Regions from separate parts of the Cryobacterium sp. TMB3-10 genome, predicted to be linked through region 1. Evidence: predicted binding sites of a transcription regulator. Region 1 holds the regulator's gene; the other holds the start of a gene.
What was found. Region 1 encodes LexA, which represses DNA repair genes until DNA is damaged. Its sites were predicted from a motif close to TCGAACANNTGTTCGA; they were not measured.
Positions count from the first base shown of each region.

Region 2: the regulator LexA is predicted to act here: its motif matches at 7,097-7,112, upstream of E3T22_RS17180 (Rv2578c family radical SAM protein).

Region 1 covers NZ_SOGH01000021.1:121,159-132,738, forward strand. Annotated here, with positions in the region: gene miaB (tRNA (N6-isopentenyl adenosine(37)-C2)-methylthiotransferase MiaB) at 1-1,370, shown strand, start outside; gene miaA (tRNA (adenosine(37)-N6)-dimethylallyltransferase MiaA) at 1,377-2,285, shown strand; gene dapF (diaminopimelate epimerase) at 2,323-3,204, shown strand; gene E3T22_RS11995 (class I SAM-dependent methyltransferase) at 3,271-3,897, opposite strand; gene hflX (GTPase HflX) at 3,939-5,483, shown strand; gene E3T22_RS12005 (methylenetetrahydrofolate reductase) at 5,765-6,826, shown strand; gene metE (5-methyltetrahydropteroyltriglutamate--homocysteine S-methyltransferase) at 6,826-9,147, shown strand; gene lexA (transcriptional repressor LexA) at 9,235-9,936, opposite strand; gene E3T22_RS12020 (LysM peptidoglycan-binding domain-containing protein) at 10,252-10,614, shown strand; gene E3T22_RS12025 (histidinol-phosphate transaminase) at 10,723-11,580, shown strand, end outside.
Region 2 covers NZ_SOGH01000031.1:224,936-236,515, forward strand. Annotated here, with positions in the region: gene E3T22_RS17155 (ATP-binding protein) at 1-1,771, opposite strand, end outside; gene E3T22_RS17160 (response regulator transcription factor) at 1,768-2,418, opposite strand; gene E3T22_RS17165 (thymidine kinase) at 2,489-3,211, opposite strand; gene E3T22_RS17170 (hypothetical protein) at 3,263-4,600, opposite strand; gene E3T22_RS17175 (sensor histidine kinase) at 4,597-5,928, opposite strand; gene E3T22_RS17180 (Rv2578c family radical SAM protein) at 6,012-7,088, opposite strand; gene E3T22_RS17185 (malate:quinone oxidoreductase) at 7,308-8,783, opposite strand; gene E3T22_RS17190 (glycoside hydrolase family 6 protein) at 8,874-9,869, shown strand; gene E3T22_RS17195 (response regulator transcription factor) at 9,932-10,918, shown strand; gene E3T22_RS17200 (hypothetical protein) at 11,029-11,391, opposite strand; gene E3T22_RS17205 (glycosyltransferase) at 11,388-11,580, opposite strand, start outside.

The DNA of each region.
Region 1 (11,580 bases):
ACGGCAACCTCGGCTACCTCGCCTCGGTCAAGCGCAAGCACGCGGGCATGCAGATCGCCGTCGGCGGTTGCCTGGCGCAGAAGGACAAGGCCACCATCCTGGCCAAGGCGCCGTGGGTGGACGTGGTGTTCGGCACCCACAACATGGGGTCCCTTCCGAGCCTGCTCGAACGCGCCAGGCACAACGGTGAGGCCCAGCTGGAGATCCTCGAATCCCTGGAAACCTTCCCGTCCACCCTGCCGACCAAGCGCGACTCGAGCTACAGCGGCTGGGTCTCGATCTCGGTCGGCTGCAACAACACCTGCACCTTCTGCATCGTGCCCGCCCTGCGCGGCAAGGAGAAGGATCGCCGCCCCGGCGAGATCCTCGCCGAGATCCAGGCGCTCGTCGACGACGGCGCCATCGAGGTGACCCTGCTCGGCCAGAACGTCAACTCCTACGGGGTGGAGTTCGGTGACAGGCTGGCGTTCGGCAAGCTGCTGCGCGCCGCCGGCCAGATCCCGGGACTGGAACGCATCCGCTTCACCAGCCCGCACCCTGCCGCCTTCACCGATGACGTCATCGACGCCATGGCGGACACCCCCGCTGTGATGCCGCAGCTGCACATGCCGCTGCAGTCCGGCTCCGACCGGGTGCTCAAAGCCATGCGCCGGTCCTACCGGTCCACCAAGTTCCTCGGCATCCTCGAGCGCGTACGCGCGCAGATGCCCGACGCGGCGATCAGCACCGACATCATCGTCGGCTTCCCCGGCGAGACCGAGGAAGACTTCCTCGAGACCATGCGGGTCGTCGAAGAGTCCAGGTTCGCCACGGCGTTCACCTTCCAGTACTCCATCCGGCCGGGCACCCCCGCAGCCACCATGGCCGACCAGGTGCCCAAGGCCGTCGTGCAGGACCGTTACGAACGGCTCATCGCCCTGCAGGAACGGATCTCCTGGGAGGAGAACCGCGCCATCATCGGCCGTGAGGTCGAACTCCTCGTCGCCAACGGTGAGGGCCGCAAGGACGCCGACACCCACCGGCTCAGCGGCCGGGCCCCCGACAGCCGGCTCGTGCACTTCGACGTGCCCGCCGGCTCCGACCTGCCCCGGCCCGGCGACATGGTCACCGTGACCGTCACCCAGGCCGCACCGTTCCACCTCATCGCCGACTCCCTCGACGGCACGCCGCTCCGGATCCGCCGCACCATCGCCGGCGACGCCTGGGACCGGGAGCAGGCCGAGTCCTGCGGTGTGCCCGCCCCGGCGGCGTCCACCGGCGGCGCGGTCTCGTTGGGTCTGCCGACCCTGCGGGTGGGCGGGCCCAGCCTGACACTGCACGGTGGCGCCACGACGATCCCGATCTACCCGGTCGACGACGCGGAACGTTAGGACCCGGTGCTCGTTGTCATCGTCGGGCCGACCGGTACCGGCAAATCCGAGCTGTCCCTGGACATCGCCGAACGGCTGATCGCGGCCGGCCGGCCGGCGGAGATCGTGAACGCCGACGCCATGCAGCTCTACCGGGGCATGGACATCGGCACCGCCAAGCTCGCCCCCGCCGAGCGCCGCGGGGTGCCGCACCACCTGCTCGACGTGCTCGACGTGGCCGACGAGGCCACCGTCGCCCGCTACCAGGTGGAGGCCCGCGCCGCCATCACCGGCATCCTCGACCGCGGTGCCGTGCCCATCCTCGTGGGCGGGTCCGGTCTCTACGTGTCCTCCGTCGTCTACGATTTCCAGTTCCCCGGCACCGACCCGGTGCTCCGCGCCCGCCTCGAGGCCGAGCTCGTGGATCAGGGCCCCGGCCTGATGTACGACCGGCTCAAGGCCGTCGACCCCGGCGCCGCCGCCCGCATCGGCGCCAGCAACGGCCGCCGGCTCGTGCGCGCCCTCGAGGTCGTCGAACTCACCGGCGCCCCGCACACCGCGGCCCTGCCCGGCGACCCGGTCTACTGGATGCCCGCCGTGACCCTCGGGCTGCGCCTGCCCCGCGAGGTGCTCACCCCGCGCCTGGACGCCCGAGTGGACCGCATGTGGACGGCCGGACTCGTCGAGGAGGTGCGCGCCCTCATCCCCGCCGGCCTGGAAGGCGGCGTCACGGCCAGCCGGGCCATCGGATACGCCCAGGCCCTCGGCCAGGTGCACGGCACAATGTCGCAGGCGGATGCCGTCGAGGCGACCCAGCAGCTGACCCGGCGATACGCCCGCCGTCAGGTGAGCTGGTTCAAACGTGACCCGCACACGCACTGGATCGACGCCGACGACGCGGACCGTGTCGACCAGGCCGTCAGCCACCTGCCCTGACGCCGAATACCGTAGCCCGAGTCCCTAAACTGAACACATGGGCATCGATCTCCACTTCACCAAGGGCCACGGCACCGGCAACGACTTCGTGCTGTTCGCCGACCCCGACGGCCGACTCGACCTCACCCCGGAGCAGATCCAGGGCATCTGCGACCGCCAGTTCGGCGTCGGCGCCGACGGCATCATCCGCGCGGTGCGTTCGGCCAACCTCGATGCGGGTGCCGCGGCCCTCGCCGAAGACGACGGCGCCGAGTGGTTCATGGACTACTGGAACGCCGACGGCACAGTCTCGGAGATGTGCGGCAACGGCATCCGGGTGTACACCCGATTCCTCCTCGAACAGGGCCTCGTCGACCTCGGCCCCGGCGACACTCTGGCCATCGGCACCCGCAGCGGCGTGCGCGACGTGCAGCAGAACGCCACCGGGTTCCAGGTGGACCTCGGCCGGTGGCGGCTGGAACCGGGGGAGACCCTGGTGCGTGCCAAGAACCTCGCCGTTGCCCGCCCGGGGCTGGGCATCAACGTGGGCAACCCGCACGTGGTGGTGGCCCTCGCCGACGAAAACGAGCTCGAGAGCGCCGACCTGACCTTCATTCCGCAGCTGGACCCCGAGCCCGCCGAGGGCGCCAACGTGGAGTTCGTGCTGCCGCATGACCCGCTCGTCGTCGACGGCGTCGGCCGCATCCGTATGCGCGTGCACGAACGCGGCAGCGGAGAGACCTTGTCCTGCGGCACCGGTGCCGTCGCGGCGGCCCTGGCCACCCGGCACTGGGCCGGCCAGGGCGCGCCGAACCAGTGGCGTGTCGAGGTCCCCGGCGGCGTTCTGGGCGTGCGGATGTTCCCCACCGAGGACGGCGAGCACGTCTCCCTGTCCGGCCCCGCCACCCTGGTCTTCGACGGCACCCTCGCCCTCGCCTAACCCCGCCGCGAACTGTGACAAAGGCCCCCGGGTTGTGGGGCCTACCTCACAGTTCGAGGGGGAGCGTCAGGCGGGTTTGTGGGCCTGCAGGATGCGGAAGCCCTTGTCGGTGGCGTAGCGGGAAACCTCGAGCGCGCCGGGTTGCCCGGCGCCGGGGAACTCCTCGGCGAGCCAGCGGTGCAACGAATCGGAGCCGAGGTTGCGCTGCACGACGAGCCAGGCATCCGAGCCGGGCTTCAGACGCGGCAGCCAGTGCTCGAGCATCGTGTGCAGCTCGGCCTTGCCCACCCGGATCGGCGGGTTCGACCAGATGCCGGCGAACACGACGGAATCGGGAACATCCGCCGGCAGGACCGCGTTGATGTTGGTGAGCCCCAGGCTGGCGGCGTTCATCCGCACCAACTCGAGGGCTCGCTCGTTGACGTCGACGGCCCACACCGTGGCCGTGGGATCGGCCAGCGCCAGATGCAGGCTGATCGGTCCCCAGCCACAGCCGAGGTCCAGCACATCCCCGCCGCCGGAGGGCAGCGGAGCCTCACGCATCAGCACCTTGGTACCGGTGTCGATGTGCTCGGGGGAGAAAATCGCGTTCGCGGTGGTGACCGCACGGATTTGACCGGCGATCTTCACGGTGATCTGCCGCAATTTCAGGTCGCTGCCCGGAGTCGACGAGAAATAGTGTTCGGAAGCCATACAGCGAACTTATCGAAAAAAGAGGAACTAGAGTTAAAGCAATGACTGATATAAACGCTCCACACGATGGCGATGACGATGTAGTTGCGCGCGTGCTGGCCAGCGCCGAGAGCCGGTCCTCCGGCTACTCGCTGTTCGCGAGCGGATCGGCGCAGGCCCTCTCGGCACGCCCGGCCAACGGCGGTTTCGACGGCGGCGACCACGACGGCGAACAGACCGAACGTGAAGACCGCAACGCCCTGCGCCGCGTCGGTGGGCTCTCCACCGAACTGCAGGACGTCACCGAGGTTGAGTACCGCCAGCTGCGCCTGGAAAACGTCGTCCTGATCGGCGTCTACTCCGCCCGTAGCCTGCTCGACGCCGAGAACTCCATGCGCGAGCTCGCCGCCCTGGCCGAAACCGCCGGCGCCACGGTGCTGGACGGTCTGCTGCAGCGCCGCGCCACCCCGGACCCCAGCACCTACCTCGGCAAGGGCAAGGCCCTCGAGCTCGCCTCCATCGTGGCGGCGCTCGGCGCCGACACCGTGATCGCCGACACCGAACTCGCACCCAGCCAGCGGCGAGCCCTGGAAGACGTGGTCAAGGTGAAGGTCATCGACCGCACCGCCGTGATCCTGGACATCTTCAGCCAGCACGCCAAGAGCAGGGAGGGTAAGGCGCAGGTCGAACTCGCCCAGCTCGCCTACCTGCTGCCCCGGCTGCGCGGCTGGGGTGACTCGATGTCCCGCCAGGCCGGTGGCCAGGTCGGTGGCGCCGGTGCCGGTATGGGCTCGCGTGGACCCGGTGAGACGAAGATCGAACTCGACCGGCGCCGCATCCACACCCGGATGTCGCGGCTGCGCAAGCAGATGCTGGAGATGAAGCCCGCCCGCGAGGCCAAGCGCGCCAACCGCAAGCGCAACGCGGTGCCGTCGGTCGCGATCGTCGGGTACACCAACGCCGGCAAGTCCAGCCTGCTCAACCGCATCACCAAGGCCGGCGTGCTCGTGGAGAACTCCCTCTTCGCCACCCTGGACGCCACGGTGCGAAAGTCCACCACGGACGACGGTCGGCTGTACACCTTCACCGACACCGTCGGTTTTGTGCGCAACCTGCCCCACCAGCTGGTGGAGGCGTTCCGCTCCACCCTCGAGGAGGTCGCGGACTCCGATGTCATCATCCACGTCGTCGACGCGTCCCACCCCGACCCGGCCAGCCAGCTGGCCACGGTGCGCGAGGTCATCGGCGAGGTCGGTGCCAGTGACATCCCCGAGCTGGTGCTGTTCAACAAGAGCGACCTGGTCAGCGACGACGACCGGCTCGTGCTGCGGGGCCTCGCCCCCCAGGCGATCTTCGTGTCGGCGCGCAGCGGCGAGGGCATCGACGAGGTGCTGCGGGTTCTCGAGACCATGCTTCCCCGTCCGGAAATCCGCCTGGAACTGCTGATCCCCTACGACCGCGGTGACCTCATCCCGATCCTGCACGAGCAGGGCAAGGTTCTGGCGTTGGACTACTCCGAGACCGGCACCCAGGTAACGGCCCTCGTGTCGCCCGGTATCGAGGCCCAGTTCACCCCGTTCGTGGTGGCACCGGCCATCCCCGGCTGACCCCGATCCGCCCGAAGGCGGCACCCGCTCCTGAACCAGGAACGGGTGCCGCCTTCGGCTGTTAACGCCCCAGATCGGCCGCGAACGTAACAATCGGCCACGCAGCAGCGCGCCCGAAGGTGCGTTGTTAGAGTCATCACATTCGTTGCCGGCGGGATACTCTGCCCGGCATGGAGCGACAGCCGAGCCCGGCACCCGCCCGCGAGCAGCCGCCCGGTATCCGTGGCGGTCCGCGGCCGCCAGGCCCTTCGAACTGAACCCACCATGCCGAATGAGGAACCATGACAGCGACCCCCACGACCCCACCGACGGACCCCGACTGTCGGTCGAGCATCCCGTTCTCGTTTGAGCTGTACCCGCCCAAGACGGATGCCGCGACGATGGCCCTGCATGCCACCATCGACGCCCTGGCTGCGGCCCGTCCGAAGTTCATCTCGGTGACCTACGGTGCCAGCGGCTCCTCCCGCACCTCGTCCCTGGACGTGCTGCGCTACATCCGCCGGGCCACCATCGTGGACCCGATGGCGCACCTCACCTGCGTCGGTTCCTCGCACGCCGAGGCGAGCAGCCTGATCCGCGAGTTCCTCGATGCCGGCGTGAGCAGCTTCCTCGCCCTCCGCGGTGACCCGCCCGAGGGCCTGACCGAGAACGACGCCTTCCTCGGCGACCTGCACAGTGCCGGCGAGCTGGTGCAACTGATCCATCGGGTACAGGCCGAGCGAGTGCCGTACCAGGAGACCCCCATCCCCGGACTCCCTCGCGCCCGCGCCGTGAAGACCGAACGTGAGCACGTGCGCATCGCCGTGGCCGCGTTCCCTAACGGGCACCCGCGCTCACGATCCACCGCGCAGGACATCGACACCCTGCTGGCCAAGCAGGCGGCGGGCGCCAACCTCGCCATCACCCAACTCTTCTTCCACGCCGACCACTACCTCAGCTTCATCCAGCGAGCCAGGGAAGCCGGAGTGGAGTTCCCGATCCTGCCCGGAATCATGCCCGTCACCAGCCCCGGCAGGCTGCGGCGCATCCTCGAGCTCTCCGGGGAGGAACTGCCCGCCGAACTCTCGATCCAGCTCGAAGTGGAACCCACCCTCGAGGGCCAGCGCGAGATCGGCGTCAGCCACGCCGCCGCCCTCGCCGAGAAGCTCATCGCCGGCGGGGCTCCCGGCCTGCACCTCTACGCCTTCAACCAGCACGAGACCGTGCTCGCCGTGCTCGACCGCGCCGGCGCGCTCGCACCGGCACAACCGGTCGTCTCCGCTCACAACCCACCTCCGACCCATCCCTCGACCAGCCCTGCCGACACCCGTGCCGGAATCCACTCCACGAAGGACCACTACTGATGACCATCACCGTCCCCGCATTCCCCACCGGAACGATCCTCGGCTACCCGCGGATCGGCCGCCGCCGCGAACTGAAGAAGGCCGTCGAAGCCTTCTGGGCCGGCCGGATCGACGCCGCTCAACTCGAAGCCACCGCGGCAGCCCTGCGCAACACCACCCGGGAGCGGCTCGTCGGCCTCGGGCTCGGCCGCAGCGACTCGTCGATTCCGGAGAGCTTCTCCTTCTATGACCAGGTGCTGGATGCGGCGGTGACCGTCGGCGCCATCCCCACCCGCTTCGCCGGTCTCGTCGACGCCGACGGTCACCTCGACCTCGCCGGCTACTTCACCCTGGCCCGCGGCGCCGGCGAGAACCTGCCGCTCGAAATGACCAAGTGGTTCGATTCCAATTACCACTATCTGGTGCCGGAAATCGGCCCGGAGACGAACTTCCACCTCGCCAGCGACCGCATCGTGCGGGAATTCGACGAGGCCGTCGCCGCCGGCTTCCTCACCCGACCCGTCATCGTGGGTCCGGTCACCTTCCTGCTCCTGGCCAAGCCGAGCGAAACGGCCCCGGCCGGCTTTCACCCGCTCGATCGCCTCGACGACCTGCTGCCGGTCTACGCCACCCTGATCGAGCGCCTCGCCGCCGCGGGTGCAGAGTGGGTACAGCTGGACGAACCGGCCCTCGTCAGCGAGAGCATCGACATCCCGCGCGACCGTGCCCTCGCCGCCCTCGCCCGGGCCTACGACACCCTCGGCGGCCTCGACAGGCGGCCCGGACTGTTCGTGGCCGCGCCCTACGGCAGCCTCGACGACGCCCTACCCGTTCTGGCCAAGACCCCGGTCGAGGCCATCGGCCTGGACCTCGTGCGCGGCACGGTGCCCGCCGACGTGCCCGGCCTGGCCGACACCACCCTCGTGGCCGGCGTGATCGACGGTCACAACATCTGGCGCGGCGACCTCGCGGCGGCGTTCGACAAGGTGGCCCAGCTGGGCGCGCTGAGCGACCGGATCGCGGTCTCCAGCTCCACCTCGCTGCTGCACCTGCCGCACGACGTCACCGACGAGACCAAGCTCGGCGCCGACCTCACCGGCTGGCTGGCGTTCGCCGACCAGAAGATCGGTCAGGTCGCCACCCTCGCTCGCGGCCTCTCCGAGGGGCAGGCTGCCGTGCAGGCCGATCTCGACGCGGCCACCGCGTCGCTGGAGGCGCGCCGGGTCTCGCCCGGCGTGCGTGACGGAGCCGTACGCGCCCGCCTCGACACCCTCACCCCGGCCGACTTCAGCCGCGGCGACTACGAGGCCCGCCTGGCCGCTCAGGATGCCGTGCTCGACCTGCCCCCGCTGCCGACCACGACCATCGGCTCGTTCCCGCAGACGAGCGATATCCGCCGCGCTCGCGCCCGCCTGGTCTCGGGTGAACTCGCATCCGCCGACTACCAGGAGCTCATGCGCGCCGAGATCGGCCGGGTCGTGCAGCTGCAGGAAGACCTCGGCCTCGACGTTCTCGTGCACGGTGAACCCGAGCGCAACGACATGGTGCAGTACTTCGCCGAGAACCTCGATGGCTTCACCGTCACCGAGAACGGCTGGGTGCAGTCCTACGGCAGCCGGTGCACCCGTCCGTCGATCCTGTGGGGCGACGTCCGGCGGCCGGCGCCCATCACCGTGGAGTGGTCCAGCTACACCCAGACCCTCACCGAGAAGCCGGTCAAGGGGATGCTCACCGGACCGGTCACCATCCTGGCCTGGTCGTTCGTGCGCGACGACCAGCCGCTGGGGGAGACCGCCCGGCAAGTGGCGCTCGCGCTGCGCGACGAGATCGGTGACCTCGAGGCGGCCGGTATCCGGGTGGTGCAGGTCGACGAGCCCGCGCTGCGCGAGCTGCTGCCCCTGAAGAAGAAGGACCACGCCGACTACCTGGATTGGTCGGTCGGGTCGTTCAGGCTCGCTACCGCGGGGGTCGCCGACCAGACCCAGATCCACACCCACCTCTGCTACTCGGAGTTCGGGGTCGTCATCGACGCGATCCGCAACCTGGACGCCGACGTGACCAGCATCGAGGCCGCTCGGTCGAAGATGGAGGTCGTCGCCGACCTGCAGACCAGTGGCTTCGACCACGGCATCGGCCCGGGCGTCTACGACATCCACTCGCCGCGGGTGCCCGGTGTGGCCGAGATCACCGAACTTCTCGAGCGGGCCCTGCAATCGATCCCCGCTCGCCAGGTCTGGGTGAACCCGGACTGCGGACTGAAGACCCGCGGGTATGCGGAGACCGTAGAGTCCCTGCGCAACATCGTCGATGCCACCCGCGCAGTTCGGGCGACGCTGGTCTGACCTGGCCCGCCCTGACTACGCCGGCACAACACGAAGGCCCGACCCCTCGCGGGGTCGGGCCTGTTGTGTGCCTGGAGCGTTGCGGATCTAGACCGAACGCAACACCGCGACGACCTTGCCGAGGACCTCGGCGAAGTCACCCAGGATCGGCTCGAAGTTGGTGTTGCGGGGGAGCAGCCAGGTGTGGCCGTCGCGCTGTCGCAGCACCTTCACCGTGGCTTCGCCGTCGAGCATGGCGGCGACGATCTCGCCGTTCTCCGCGGTCTTCTGCTGGCGGATGACCACCCAGTCGCCATCGCAGATGGCGGCGTCGATCATCGAATCACCGACGACCTTGAGCATGAACAGCTCGCCCTTGCCCACCAGTTGGCGGGGGAGCGGGAAGATCTCGTCGATCTGCTGGTCGGCCATGATCGGGATACCGGCGGCGATGCGGCCGACGAGCGGCACCATCGCCGCATCACCCACCTGGATGCCGGACTGGTAGTCATCGGCGGCGCCTGGCGTGACCTCCTCTGAGGACTGAGGCAGCTCGATGAGCACCTCGAGTGCGCGCGGCCGGTGCGGGTCGCGCCGCAGGTACCCGCTCAGCTCGAGCTGGTGCAGCTGGTGGGTCACGCTCGACAACGAGGACAGACCAACGGCGTCGCCGATCTCGCGCATGCTCGGCGGGTAACCGCGGTCGCGCACCGAACGCTGGATGACGTCCATCACCGCGCGCTGTTTGTCGCTCAGGCTCTTGCGGCGTCGCGTGCCGCCCTTGTCCCGAGGTGTGCTCTGTTGTGCCACGTTGACGCTCCTCTGGTTAGTCGGTTCGGGCTGGTGCTGGTGGGGCTCGTGCTCGCCGGGCTGGTGCTCGTCGAGCTCATACTTCTCGGGCTCGGGCAGCAATGTCGGTGGTGTCTGTTTGAGTGCAGCTACCCGATCGAAACTGTAGCCACAGAGCAGCGGTTCGTAGACATGCATTCGAGTGTGTTGCGGAATCTGTCTCCATAATATCCGGAAACAGGGTTGATTGTTCGAACACTCGAAGATATATTCGGAACATAGATTCGCATCTGGCCCTCCCGGCCGAGGGCCAGATGCGTTACCAGGAGGTTTGACATGAGCGCAGCATATGCAGCACCGGACAACCACAGCCCGGCCACCCCGCCCACCACACACCTGCGGCTGACCCGCCGCGGGCGGGCCGTTTTCACGGCCCTCGCCGCAGTGCCCCTGGTACTCGGCGTCATCGGCATCGCCGTCAACGGCGGCATGGCCGCGGCAGAGGGCAGCGCGGGTATCGGCGCGGCCGCGTTCGACTACGTCACCATTGAGGCCGGCCAGTCGCTCTGGCAGCTGGCCGAGTCTGTCGCCCCCGGACAAGACCCGCGCGACGTGATCATCGACATCGTCAACCTCAACCAGCTGTCCTCCGAGGCCGTGCAGCCCGGCCAGCGCCTCGCCCTTCCCGCCGACTACTGAGCCGCTCAGCCCGAGCCGCTCAGCCCGGAGCCGATCAGCCCGGAGCTGCTCGCCCCGCCCCGCCTCGGATACGAGGGGTCGGCCGCGGGCGCAACTAAGCTTGTTCGGGTGACCAGCCTCGACGACCTGCCCCTGCGTGCCAACCTCCGCGGACAAACCCCTTACGGAGCACCCCAGCTGCACGTGCCGGTGGCGTTGAACGTCAACGAGAACACCCACCCGATCCCGCCCGCGGTCGCCGCCGACATCGCGGAGGCCCTGGCCGAGGCGATCCTCACCGTCAACCGGTACCCCGACCGGGAATTCAGCCCGCTGCGCGACGCCCTCGCGGGCTACCTCGGTCACGGTCTCACCCGCGACAACATCTGGGCCGCCAACGGTTCCAACGAGGTTCTGCAGCAGGTTCTGCAGGCCTTCGGTGGGCCGGGCCGGTCGCTGCTCGGCTACGCGCCGACCTACTCGATGTACTCGATCCTCGCCTCCGGCACCGATACCCGCTGGATCCCCGGCGGCCGCGACGCCGACTACGAACTTTCGCCGGAGACCGCCGCCCGCTGGGTGGAGGAAACCTCGCCCGACATCGTCTTCCTCTGCTCACCGAACAACCCGACCGGCACCCCGTTGTCGCTGGAGACCATCGCGGCCGTCTACGACGCCACCCCCGGCATCGTTGTCGTCGACGAGGCCTACGCCGAGTTCGCACCGGACGGCACCGACAGCGCCCTCACCCTGCTGCCCGGCCGGGAGCGCCTGCTCGTGTCCCGGACCATGAGCAAGGCCTTCGCTTTCGCCGGCGTGCGGCTGGGCTACCTGGCCGCCGACCCGGCTGTCACGGATGCGCTACGCCTGGTCCGGCTGCCCTACCACCTGTCCGCCCTCACCCAGGCGGCGGCCGTGGCCGCGCTCGCCCACACCGGTGAGATGCTCGCCATGGTCGACGACATCCGGGTGCAACGCGATCGCCTG
Region 2 (11,580 bases), on a different contig from region 1:
TGAGAAGGGCCAGCACCGCGTAGCCCATCCAGGCCGACCGGATCTGGCCGCGGGCGGCGAGCACCACCAGGATCAGGGTGATCGCGCCGAGGTGCCAGTGCGCGAACGGAGCCTCGTCGTGGGCGGGCAGGTAGCCGAACATCAAAATGGCGCCGACGCCGCTGAGGGTGAGGGCCACGGCCACCTGCGTGCGGGGGAAGGGGCGGTTCATGGGGCGCATCAGGGTAATGGCGGAGAGCACGATCGCGACGTAGGCGCCGAGCATCAGGGCCAGCGGCCGGCCGGGGACGATGTTGATGACGGCGAGCAGGCCGTGGACGAAGACGAAGAGGGCCAGGATGAGGCGGGCCATGGGGGTGGTGAGGTCGAGGGAGCTGGAGAGGAAGGTGGGGGTCTCGACAGGCTCGACCGACGGATGGGGCTCGATCGATGGGGTCTCGACAGGCTCGACCGATTGGGGTGGCGTTGGGTAAATTGGCGCGCGATTCGCGGGCTCGCGGTCGGGGGCCCAGGCCACCACTACGTCGGTGCCGCGGCCTGGGGTGGAGCGCACGTGGGCGGCGCCGTCGGGCAACCGGGACATGCGGCCCAGGATGGACTCGGCGATGCCCAGCCGCTCGGGCGGCACCTGGGCCGGGTCGAAGCCGACGCCGTCGTCGCTGACGGTGACCTGGAAGCCGTCGGTGGTGGAGAGCACCGTGACACGGCGGTGCACCGTCCGGGCGGGGTCCTGCCCCGCTGCCGAGTTGACCGAGTTGCGCAGGGCCTCGCCGACCGCGCCGAGGATGGCCGTCACGGCCGCCGACGGTACGGTGCGTTCGATGCCCGCTTCCTGGCCGGCGCGGGCCGGGTTGTCGACCTGCACCACGGCAGCCGGGGCGATCTGATTGGCGAGCGTGCCGATGCGGGCGGCGGCGTCGGAGACCAGCAGCACCGGCTGCGGCGGCGGGGCGCGCAGCGCATCGAGCTGGGTGAGGGTCTTGGACGCGTGGCCGGAAACCACGGACGGCGGGGTGCGGCCCAGGCCCGCCATCAGCAGGGTGGAAATGACACTGTCGTGCACCAGCGCGTCGATGCTCAGTCGCTCCTGCCGGCGGGCCACCCGCGCGGCCCGGTGCGCCTCGGCCTGCCGGGTGAGCAGGGTGGCCTCGTCGACGCGGGCCGAGGCGCGTCGGGCGGCCAGGGTGAACGCGACGAACACGCTGACCAGCAGCAGGGAGTACAGGCCGTCGGCCAGGCCGATGAGGGCCGGGTCGGCCTCGGCGGAAGTGGTGAAGCGCACAAAACCGCTGAGCGTGGAGGTGAGCACCGTGAACGCCCACACCAGACGGGGCTGGGCGAAGACGGCCACGGCCACGCAAGGCACCCCGGTGAAGGTGATCACCCAGGGGATGTCGGCGCCGGCGGGCAGCGGTGTGCTGCGCACGATGAGCCAGAATCCGAGGATCCCGACGAAGCTGAGCGCCTCGGCTGCGACAATGCCCCGCAGGATGCGCGCCGATCCCCACCGGGCGGTCAGGCCCAGGGCGATCGGCAGGCCGAACGACGCGGCCCAGGCGGCCGCAGCCAACGCGGAGTTCGGCCAGGCCTGCGCCAGGAACGACGGCAGTGAGAGCAGGCCGAAGATGCCGGCCGCGGCCGCCACGGCGATGCAGAGCAGCCGGGTGAGGTTGGCGGTGGCCGTGTGGGCCGGTCGCTCGGCGACCATGGGAATCGGGACGGTCGGGTCGGTGGCCTGCAGCGTGCCGGGGCTGCCCGTCAGCGCGGTCATGAGCGGCCGGGCACCGGCAGGATGCCGTCCTCCAGCGCACGCTTGTACAGGTCGATTTTGGTGTTCGCCGGCCGGCCGACCCTCTCGTACTTCGAGCGCACCCGGCGGATGTAGTCGACCACGGTGAGCTCGGACAGTCCGGTGTGCGAGGCCACCAGCGGGGCCTTGGCACCGGCGGCGTAGAGCGAGAGCACCTCCCGCTCGCGGGGGCTCAGGCCGGCATCGGAGAGGTCGGGGTCGCCATCCAGCGCTGCCGCCCACTCGGTGGAGGCGATGGTGTCGCCGGCCGCTGCCCGGGTGACCGCGTCGAGCAGCACGTCGGTGGGTTCGGATTTGCGCACCACGCCGAGCACACCGCTGCGGGCGGCGGCGCGCATGAGACCCGCGTCGTCACCGCCGGTGAACGCGAGCACGGCCGCGCCGGTGGCCCGCAGCCGGTCGACGTTGCCGGTGACGGTGGAGCCGTCGGAGAGGCGCAGGTCGAGGATCACCAGGTCGACCGGGGTCTCCCCCACCTCGGCCAGCAGCTCGGCGACCGTGGCGACGGTGGCCACCACCTCGATCTCGGGCAGGGTGGCGAACAGGCCGGCGAACCCGCGCGCCACGATCTCGTGGTCGTCGATCAGCGCAACGCGGAACCTGTGCATATCTGCCTCTTCTGCCGTGCGGAATCGAGTGCCCTGATAAATGACGGCTTTTGCCGCCGCGGATGCTTCCCTAGGGTGATGATGGGGAACTTGCCGGGGGGCAAGCTGGGGCGCTCTCGGTGGCCGGACTCGCTTCGTGCGAATCCACGCCGATTGAGCGCCCTCGCTCCGCCGGTTCCCGGCGTCGGTTGTTGAGCACGCCGTGGCTCTCCTCGAGGTAGCAGGAGCCGCAGAGCGACTCGTAGGTCACCTCGACGCCGTCGATTGCTACCTGGTCGCCGTCGAAGACGAACGCGCCGTCGACCTTGCGCCCGTTGAAGACGGCCTTGCGACCGCACCGACAGATGGTTTTGAGTTCTTCGAGGCTGTGCGACACCTCGAGCAGCCGGCGGCTGCCCGGGAAGGCCACGGTCTGGAAGTCGGTGCGGATGCCGTAGGCGAGCACCGGGATGTTCTCGAGGATCGCGATGCGCAGCAGGTCGTCGACCTGGGTTTCGGTGAGGAACTGTGCCTCGTCGACGAGCAGGGCGCTGACGTCGAGCCCTGTGGTTGCCTCGGTCTCGTGCCGGTGCTGCTGGAACAGGGCGTAGGCATCCGTCTCGGGGGTGAGCAGAAAGTCGACGCCGCGGGTGACGCCCAGGCGGGAGAGGATGCCGCGGTCGCCCTTGGTGTCGACCGACGGCTTGGCCAGCAACACCCGGTGGCCGCGCTCCTCATAGTTGTAGGCGGCCTGGAGCATCGAGGTGCTCTTGCCGCTGTTCATCGCCCCGTATCGGAAATACAGTTTCGCCATTACCGCCGGTACCGCCCTCTTATACGTCTTGTACGTCTTGTTTCTTGAGGTTCAGCGTACTTGGCGGGGCGGTTGCTTGGCGCGAACCCCGGCGGGGGTGGCCGGGGTCGCCAGGGCCTCCCGGGGTGGCCCAACCTGGTGCGGGTCGCGGGCGCCGTCGAACTCGATGGTGAGCGAGGGGCGCCGCACGGTGACCCGCACGTTGGCGAAGACCACCCTGATGACACCGAGGTAGGGGCGCAGCAGCGCGCGCACCTTGCGGGGCGGCAGGTCGAGGGCGGCCTGGATGGTGATGGTGTCGACCGCGACGGATGTCGGCGGTGCCGTTTTGGTGAGGGTTGGCCTGGGGGCGGTGAGGGTGGCCGGGGCGGGCCGGGGCGGCGTGGGGGTGCTCGAGCCGGTGATCTGCACGACGAGGCTGTGCGGGTCGAAGCCGGGCGCGGCGCAGAGGGCCCCGATCAGGGCGGCGGTGGCGGCACGCTGTTCGGCGCGGAACGCTGTGGCCCGGTGCTCGGGGTCGGCCACGACGAGCAGGCCCGGGGTACCGCGCTCGGCCAGGGCGGCACGTTCCCGGGTGGCCACGGAGTCCAGCCAGGTGCGGTCGATCTCTGCGACCAGGGTGCGGCGAACCTCGGCGGCGAGCTGGCCGGCCTGCGCCACGTCCAGGGCGGTGACGGTGCCACGCTCGAGGAGCTCGGCGAGGAACGGGATGACGCCGGACTTCAGGGCGAAGACCTGCTGCTCCACCACGGCCCGGGCCATCTGGCCGCGGGCTTCTTCGGTGCGGGCGACGATGGCGCGGCGGGCATCCGTCTGCCAGGCCAGGATCGAGCGCACGATGCGGCGCGAGTACGCGGCGCCGGCGGCGGTGGGCGCGAGGATCTGGGTGACCGAGACGATCGCGTACACGGCGACGGGGACGTGCACTTCATAGGAGCCGGCTTGCGGCACGGTGATCAGGATGGCGACGACGCTGGCGACGGCGCCGGAGAGGGCGATCTCCCGCCACGGCCGGTAGGGGGCCAGCGCCAGGAGGAGGAAACCGATGCAGACCGGGCCGAAGTCGTCTTGGACGAGTAGGTTGTCGCCCCACCGGCTGAGCTGCTCGCAGACGTACCCGAGCAGGGCGAAGCCGGCCATGATCAGGTGGATCCGGCGGCCGAACGGCGACCGCGCCGGTTGGGTGCCGATCACCAGGGTGGCCGCGGCGGCGGCCATGGCCAGCACGGCGAGGGTGGCCATCAGGGGGTTTCGGATCTGGTCCTGTTGCAGGACCGTGGCGATCACCGAGTAGCAGAGCACGATCGAGGCGATCGCTGGCGACAGCGGCCAGGCGGCGAGGGTGCCCAGCGGGTCGAGGCGCTGCTGCGTGGCGCGATGGGCGGTCACGGGGTGGCCTTGTCGGTGGGGGTGGTGGCTGGGTCGGTCTCGGTGGTCGAGGCGGGGGCTGTTTCGGCGGCGGCCGCAGCCGCGGCGGGGGCGGTTTCGGCAGCGACTTCGGCGGCCGCGGCGATGGTGCTCGGCACGATGGGCGGGGCGGGCAGGGTCAGTAACACCGAGGTGCCGGCGCCGGGACGGGACCAGATCACCACGGAGCCGCCGAGCCGTTCGATGCGTTTGCGTACCGACTGGCGCAGCCCGAGCCTGTCGTTGCCGGTCTCGGACTCCATGAAACCGCGGCCGGCGTCGAGCACCATCACCGAGACGTTCTGACCGTCGGCGTCGATGACCACTTCGGCGGTGACGATGCCGGCGTGCAGCAGCACGTTGACCAGGCATTGCTGAACCGCCAGGCCCAGCTCCTTGTCGCTCTGCGGGTCCAGGCGCGCCAGGGCCTCTTTGTCGCCGGTGATGTCCACGACGAGGCCACGGTCGCGCATACGGTCGATGGCGCGGAACACGGCGCTGGACAGCCATCCGTCGTTGCCCGCCGCGGCGGCGGTGCGCTCGTCGACGTGGGTGAGCCAGTCTCGCTCGGCGAGGGTCTGCAGGGTTTCGCGGAGGCCGGCCTCGAGGCCGCGGCTGAGCGGGCCGGGTTTGGCGCGGGCCACCGACACCAGCTGGTTGAGGGTGGTGTCGTGCATGAGGGCGATGGCGCGCACGTCGAAGTCGTGGCGCAGGATGCGGGACTCGTCGTCTTGCACGGCGCGGTGGATGGCGGGCTGGGCGGCGCGTCCGGTGCGGCGGGCGAGGCCGTCGAGCAGCATCACGCCGACCAAGAACAGGTAGGTGACGACGGTGAACACGTCGGGGCGGTCGGGCACGGGGGTCTGCGAGATGGCAAGGGTGGCGGCGGCCTCGGCGAGGAGGAAGCCCAGGGTGCTCCACAGCACGCCGACGAGCGCGCCGGTGCCGGCGCCGCCGACCATGATCAGGGCCATCTTGGGCAGCGAGATCAGAAACATGTCCGAGGACGGGAAGACGCCGGGCATGCCCAGCACCGCGCTGGTGAACAGGTAGGTGCACAGGGCGCCGACCAGCAGGTAGGCGATGGTCAGCGGCACCGTGCGCCAGCGGGCGAGGACCGCCAGCAGGGCGCCCATGCCGAGGATCGCGGCGACGGTGATCTGCAGCCGCTCGGTGACCGGGAACACGCTCAGCGCCAGGACCGAGAACAGGGCGCCGGCCAGGCAGACCAGGCCGAACCAGTGCGACGCCCGGGCGAGGGCACGGCTGAGCGTGGCCTTGACCAGGTGGTCGGGTAACCCAAGTGACATTACGCCCTCTCCGCGTCTGATTATCTCAGGTGTGCGGGGGTTGGCGGGCAGCCGGTTCGACGGTGGTGTGTGCTCGGTGAGGGTCAAAACAGAGTGGGTGAGAATTCGGGCGGGAGTTCGGCGGCGATGAGGGACGGCGGCGGGGAGTTGGGGTTGCTGGGCGCGGTCAGCGGCTTGGAGAGGATGCCGCCGGTCGCCGGGTCCTCCCGGCGTCGCTGCAGGCCGTGCGCGCGGATCAGCGGCTGGATGCGCTCGGCCAACCACTGGCGGTACTCCTTGGGCGCGTAGGTCCCGCGTTTGTAAAGCTCGCGATACTGGGGCATGAGCTCGGGATGATCCTGCTCGAGCCACTGGAAGTACCACTCCTTGACCCCGGGCTTGAGGTAGAGGGCGCTGTAGAGCACCCCGGTGGCGCCGGCGGCCTTGGCCTGGCGCATGGCCTCGTCGAGGTGCGCCTTGGTGTCGGTGAGGAACGGCAGGATCGGCATCAGGAAAACCGAGCAGTCCATGCCCTTGTCGCGGATTGCGCTGACCGTGGCCAGGCGCGCCTTGGTGCTCGGGGTGCCCGGCTCGACGGCCTGCTGCAGGGCGTCGTCGTAGATGGCGATGGACATGGCGAGGTCCACCGGCACCTGTTGGCTGGCCTCGTGGAGCAGGTCGAGGTCCCGGCGCAGGAGGGTGCCCTTGGTGAGGATCGAGAAGGGGGTGCCGGAGTCGGCGAGCGCGGCGATGATGCCGGGCATCAGCCGGTAGCGGCCCTCAGCCCGCTGGTAGGGGTCGGTGTTGGTGCCCAGCGCCACCGGATGCTTGCCCCAAGTGGGTTTGGCGAGTTCCTTACTGAGCACCTCGGCCACGTTGACCTTCACGATGATCTCGTTGTCGAAGTCCTTGCCCGCGTCGAGGTCGAGGTAGTTGTGGGTGGGGCGCGCGAAGCAATAGGTGCACGCATGAGAGCAGCCGCGGTACGGGTTGATGGTCCAGCCGAAGGGCATCGCACTCTGGCCGGGCACCCGGTTGAGGGCGGACTTGGCGAGCACCTCGTGGAAGGTGATCCCGTCGAACTCGGGGGTGCGGACGCTGCGCACCAGGTTGTTCAGCCGGGCCAGGCCGGGCAGCGCGCCGGCCTGCTCGGTCGTTAGTTCCTGTCCACTCCAGCGCATGCATCCAGTCGAACACATGTTCGAGTGGGATGCAAGGTGGTGGGTGTCATGCGGGGTGGCTCAACCGGCGGGGCGCCGCATCCGCCGGTCTTGACGTTATGCGGGGTAGGCGCCGTTATGCGGGGGGCACGCCACCCGCACAGCGGCGCCTGACCCGCATAGCTCGCGGTCGGGCAGCGGATGCGGGACGCAGGCGCAGCGCAGGCCGGCCGGCCGCGCCTACGCGGTGAGGTGCAGGGTCTTGGCGGTGGCGGCCAGGGAGGCGGCGGCCGCGGCGGGATCGTCGGAGAGTTTGGTGCCCAGGCTCGGGACCATCTCGCGCAGCTGCGGCTCCCAGCGGGAGTACTCGCTCGGGAAGCAGCGCTTGAGGAGGTCGACCATGATCGGCGCGGCGGTGGAGGCTCCGGGCGAAGCGCCGAGGAGCCCGGCGATGCTGCCGTCGGCGGAGGTGATGACCTCGGTGCCGAACTGCAGGATGCCGCCGGCCTTGGCGTCCTTCTTCATGACCTGCACCCGCTGGCCGGCGGTGATCAGCTCCCAGTCCTCGGCCTTGGCCGTGGGCATGAACTCGCGCAGCGCGTTGAGCTTGGCCGTGCGGGAGGCAAAGACCTCGCCGACCAGGTACTTCATCAGGCCGAAGTTGTTCTTGGCCACGGCGAGCATCGGCACGAGGTTGTGCGCGCGCACGGAGAAGGGCAGGTCGAACCAGGTGCTGGTCTTGAGGAACTTGGGGCTGAACCCGGCAAATGGGCCGAAGAGCAGTGAGGTCTCGCCATCCACTACCCGGGTGTCGAGGTGCGGCACCGACATCGGCGGCGCGCCCACGGCGGCCTTGCCGTAGACCTTGGCCTGGTGCTGCTTGACGATGGCGGGGTTGTCGGTGCGCAGGAACTGGCCGCTGATCGGGAAACCGCCGAAACCCTTGATCTCGGGGATGCCGCTCTTCTGCAGCAGTGCAAGGGCGCCGCCGCCGGCACCGACGAAGACGAAGCGGGCCTCGACGGTGTTCGTGTAACGACCCACCAGGCTGAGCAGTTTGAGCTTCCAGGAGCCGTCATCCAGCTGCTTGAGCGCGGTGACCTGCTGGTTGAGGTGCACGTCGGTGCCGCGCTTCTTGAGCGAGGCGAACAGGTAGCGGGTGAGGGCGCCGAAGTCCACGTCGGTGCCGGACTCGATGCGGGTCGCTGCGATCTTCTGCTTGGCGGCGCGCTTCTTGGTCAGCAGCGGGGTCCACTTTTCGATGACGGCGGGGTCCTCGCTGTATTCCATCCCGGCGAACAGCGGCTGGTCGGCGAGCACGGCCATGCGCTTGCGCAGGTAGTCCACGTTGGCGGTGCCGTGCACGAAGGTCATGTGCGGGGTGGAGTTGATGAACTTCTCCGGCTCGGGCAGCACCCCGGTCTCCACCAGGTGCGACCAGAGCTGGCGGCTGATCTGGAACTGCTCGTTGATGGCGACGGCCTTCTCGGCCGTGACGGTGCCGTCGGCAGCCTGGGGCATGTAGTTGAGTTCGCAGAGCGCGGCGTGGCCGGTCCCGGCGTTGTTCCACGGGTTGGAGCTCTCCTGCGCGAGCTCACCGAGGCGCTCGTAGACCTGGATGTTCCAGTCCGGCTGCAGTTCGGCGAGCAGGGTGGCCAGGGTGGCGCTCATGATTCCCCCGCCAATCAGGGCGACATCGACCTTTTCTGAATTCACGCTCTAACTCTAACCCGCCGCGCGGGCCGCTCCGCCGGGGCGCAGCAGCCCCCGGCTGCGAACGCCGGATGCGGGCGATAAGGTTGCAAAATGGACTCGACCGGTAGTCGTCTCGGCCTTTCCCTGGGCATCATCACCCTCGCTGCGCCCATCGTGGCGCTCGGCCTGTTCATCGGCAGCTTCGCGGTCACCGCCACCAGCGCAGCCGCCGGCAACCCTCTCGCCGGCCGCTCCTTCTATACCAACCCGAACTCGACCGCGCAGGTGGCTGCCACCGCCGCCGCGGTCGCCGACCCGGACTCCGCCGCGGCCGCCACCCTCGGCAAGCTGGCCGAGCAGCCCACCGCGATCTGGCTGATGCCGGAGAAGTACCCGCTGAACACCGTGCAGGCCGACGTCACCGCCATCGCGGATGCCGCCGAAGAGGTCGGGCAGACGCCGGTGTTCGTGGTCTACGGCATCCCCGACCGCGACTGCGGCAACTTCTCGGCCGGCGGCCTCTCGGAGACCGACTATCCCACCTGGGTGGCCTCCATCGCGACGGCGCTGACGCTGAAGGCATCCGTGGTTATTCTCGAACCGGATGCGCTGGCGCTGGCCACCGAGTGCGGCAACGTGGAGCAGAGGGTGGCACAGATTCAGCAAGGCGTGGCCGCTTTCGCGCCCACGGTCGCCACGGTCTACCTCGACGCCGGCCACTCCGACTGGCTCACCCCGGCCACCGCCGCCGATCTGCTCAACCGCGCCGGCGTCGCGCAGGTGCGCGGTTTCGCGACCAACGTCTCGAACTACAACGACTCGGCCGCCGAGCAGGCCTTCGGTGAGGCGGTCTCCGCGCTCACCGGCGGGGCCCACTTCGTCGTCGACACCTCGCGCAACGGCCGGGGCGGCAACGGCGAATGGTGCAACCCTGCCGGGCGGGCCCTGGGCGGCACTCCCGAGGCCACAACGGATGGGGCCTTGCGCGACGCGAATCTGTGGGTGAAGGAGCCGGGCGAGAGCGACGGCACCTGCAACGGCGGTCCGGCCGCCGGCGAATGGTGGAACGAGCGGGCCCTCGAGCTCGCGGCCGCTGCCGGCTGGTAGCCGGGCGGCGGGCCGAATCGGGCCTATCTGATGGATGCTCGACCCGCGTAATATACTCAGGTATGTCGACGACCGGGGAAATACGCAGGGTAGCGGTCATTATCGAGGACGACGCAGACATCCGCCATCTGCTTGAAGCCGTACTCACCCAGGCCGGGTTCAAGACCATCGCCACGAGCAACGGGCTCGACGGGGTGCGTGCGGTTCGCGCGTACGACCCGATCGTCACCACGCTCGACGTGAGCATGCCGGGCATGGACGGGTTCGAGACCGCCAAGCGGATTCGCGCGTTCAGCGCCACCTACCTCGTGATGCTCACCGCCCGCGACGAAGAGATCGACACGCTGCAGGGCCTGGAGTCCGGCGCCGACGACTACCTCACCAAGCCGTTCCGGCCGCGCGAACTGCGCGCCCGCATCGACGCCATGTTGCGCCGCCCCCGGCTGGCACTGCCGCCGGAGGGTACCGAGGTCATCACCGAGCCCGCCGCCCCCGCGTTCGCACCGGCCGCCGGCGCACAGCTCGCCGCGGAACCCGAGTACACCCCCGCGTACGTTCCGCCGGTCACCGCGCCCGCTCCCCCGGCGGCCGACCTGCCGCCGAGCCTGGCCCCGGTTGCGATGAGCGGGCAGCACGTCGCGACCGTGCCGCTTCCCCAGGCCGGCACCGCCGAATCCGCCAGCAGTGACGCACGCGCCGACGACTGGATCGAGCACAACGGGCTGCGGCTGAGTAACGACATGCGCCTGGCCATGCTCGGCACCACTGAGCTGGACCTGACCCGCACCGAGTTCGACCTGCTGGCCGCACTGCTCGAGTCGAAGCGGCGGGTGCGCAGCAAGGCCGACCTGGCGCTGCTGCTGCGCGGCGAGAGCTACGTGACGTCGTACTACGTGAACGAGGCCGACAAGCGTGCCGTCGAGGCGCACCTGAGCAACCTGCGGCGCAAGCTCGGTGACAGCCTCACCGCCCCGCGCTGGCTGGAGACCGTGCGCGGCGTGGGCTACCGGCTGGCGGCGTCGGATCAGGCCGGGCGCGACTCGTACTAGGGGTCGCTTTCGGGTCGCGGGGTCTCGACAGGCTCGACCGACGGGATGGGCGCGTCTTGTAGGCGCGTCGCGGGGTCTCGACAAGCTCGACCGACGAGGCGGGCGGGGGCTTAGCGCTGCAGGGCGAACATGGCGGCCAGGTCGGAGCAGGCCAGCTCGCCGACCTCGTTGAGCCTGGTCATGTGACTCACCGAACCCGCGATATCGCCGTCGCGCAGGGCGTCGTGCATCATCGCGGCGGTGGCCTCCACCGTGACCGCCCCCACCATGGTGCTGCTCGAGCGGATGCTCAGCAACACCACGTGGGCTTCCTCGGCATCCGGGAATCGCTGGGTCAGCGCCACGGCCAGCCGCTTGGACCGGCTGTGCCACAGGTGCACGAAGTCGTGCACAAAGCGGCGCTGCATATTCTGGTCGCCGCCCATCTGGGCGAGCAGTTTGCGCAGGGCGAGGGCCTCGATGTGGGCGCTCACACCCGGTAGCCGCGGTGGCGCTTGATCAGTGTGAAGAACATAGTCAAAGTCTGCAGCACTGTGGTCACTCCAAGGATCGGCCATCCGATCCACAGGATGGTGGACTGGACCATGATGGGTAGCTGCAACCAGATGAACACCATCGCGGCCGCCGCGGCGAGTCCCACTAGGAGGGGTACCAGGTAAGCG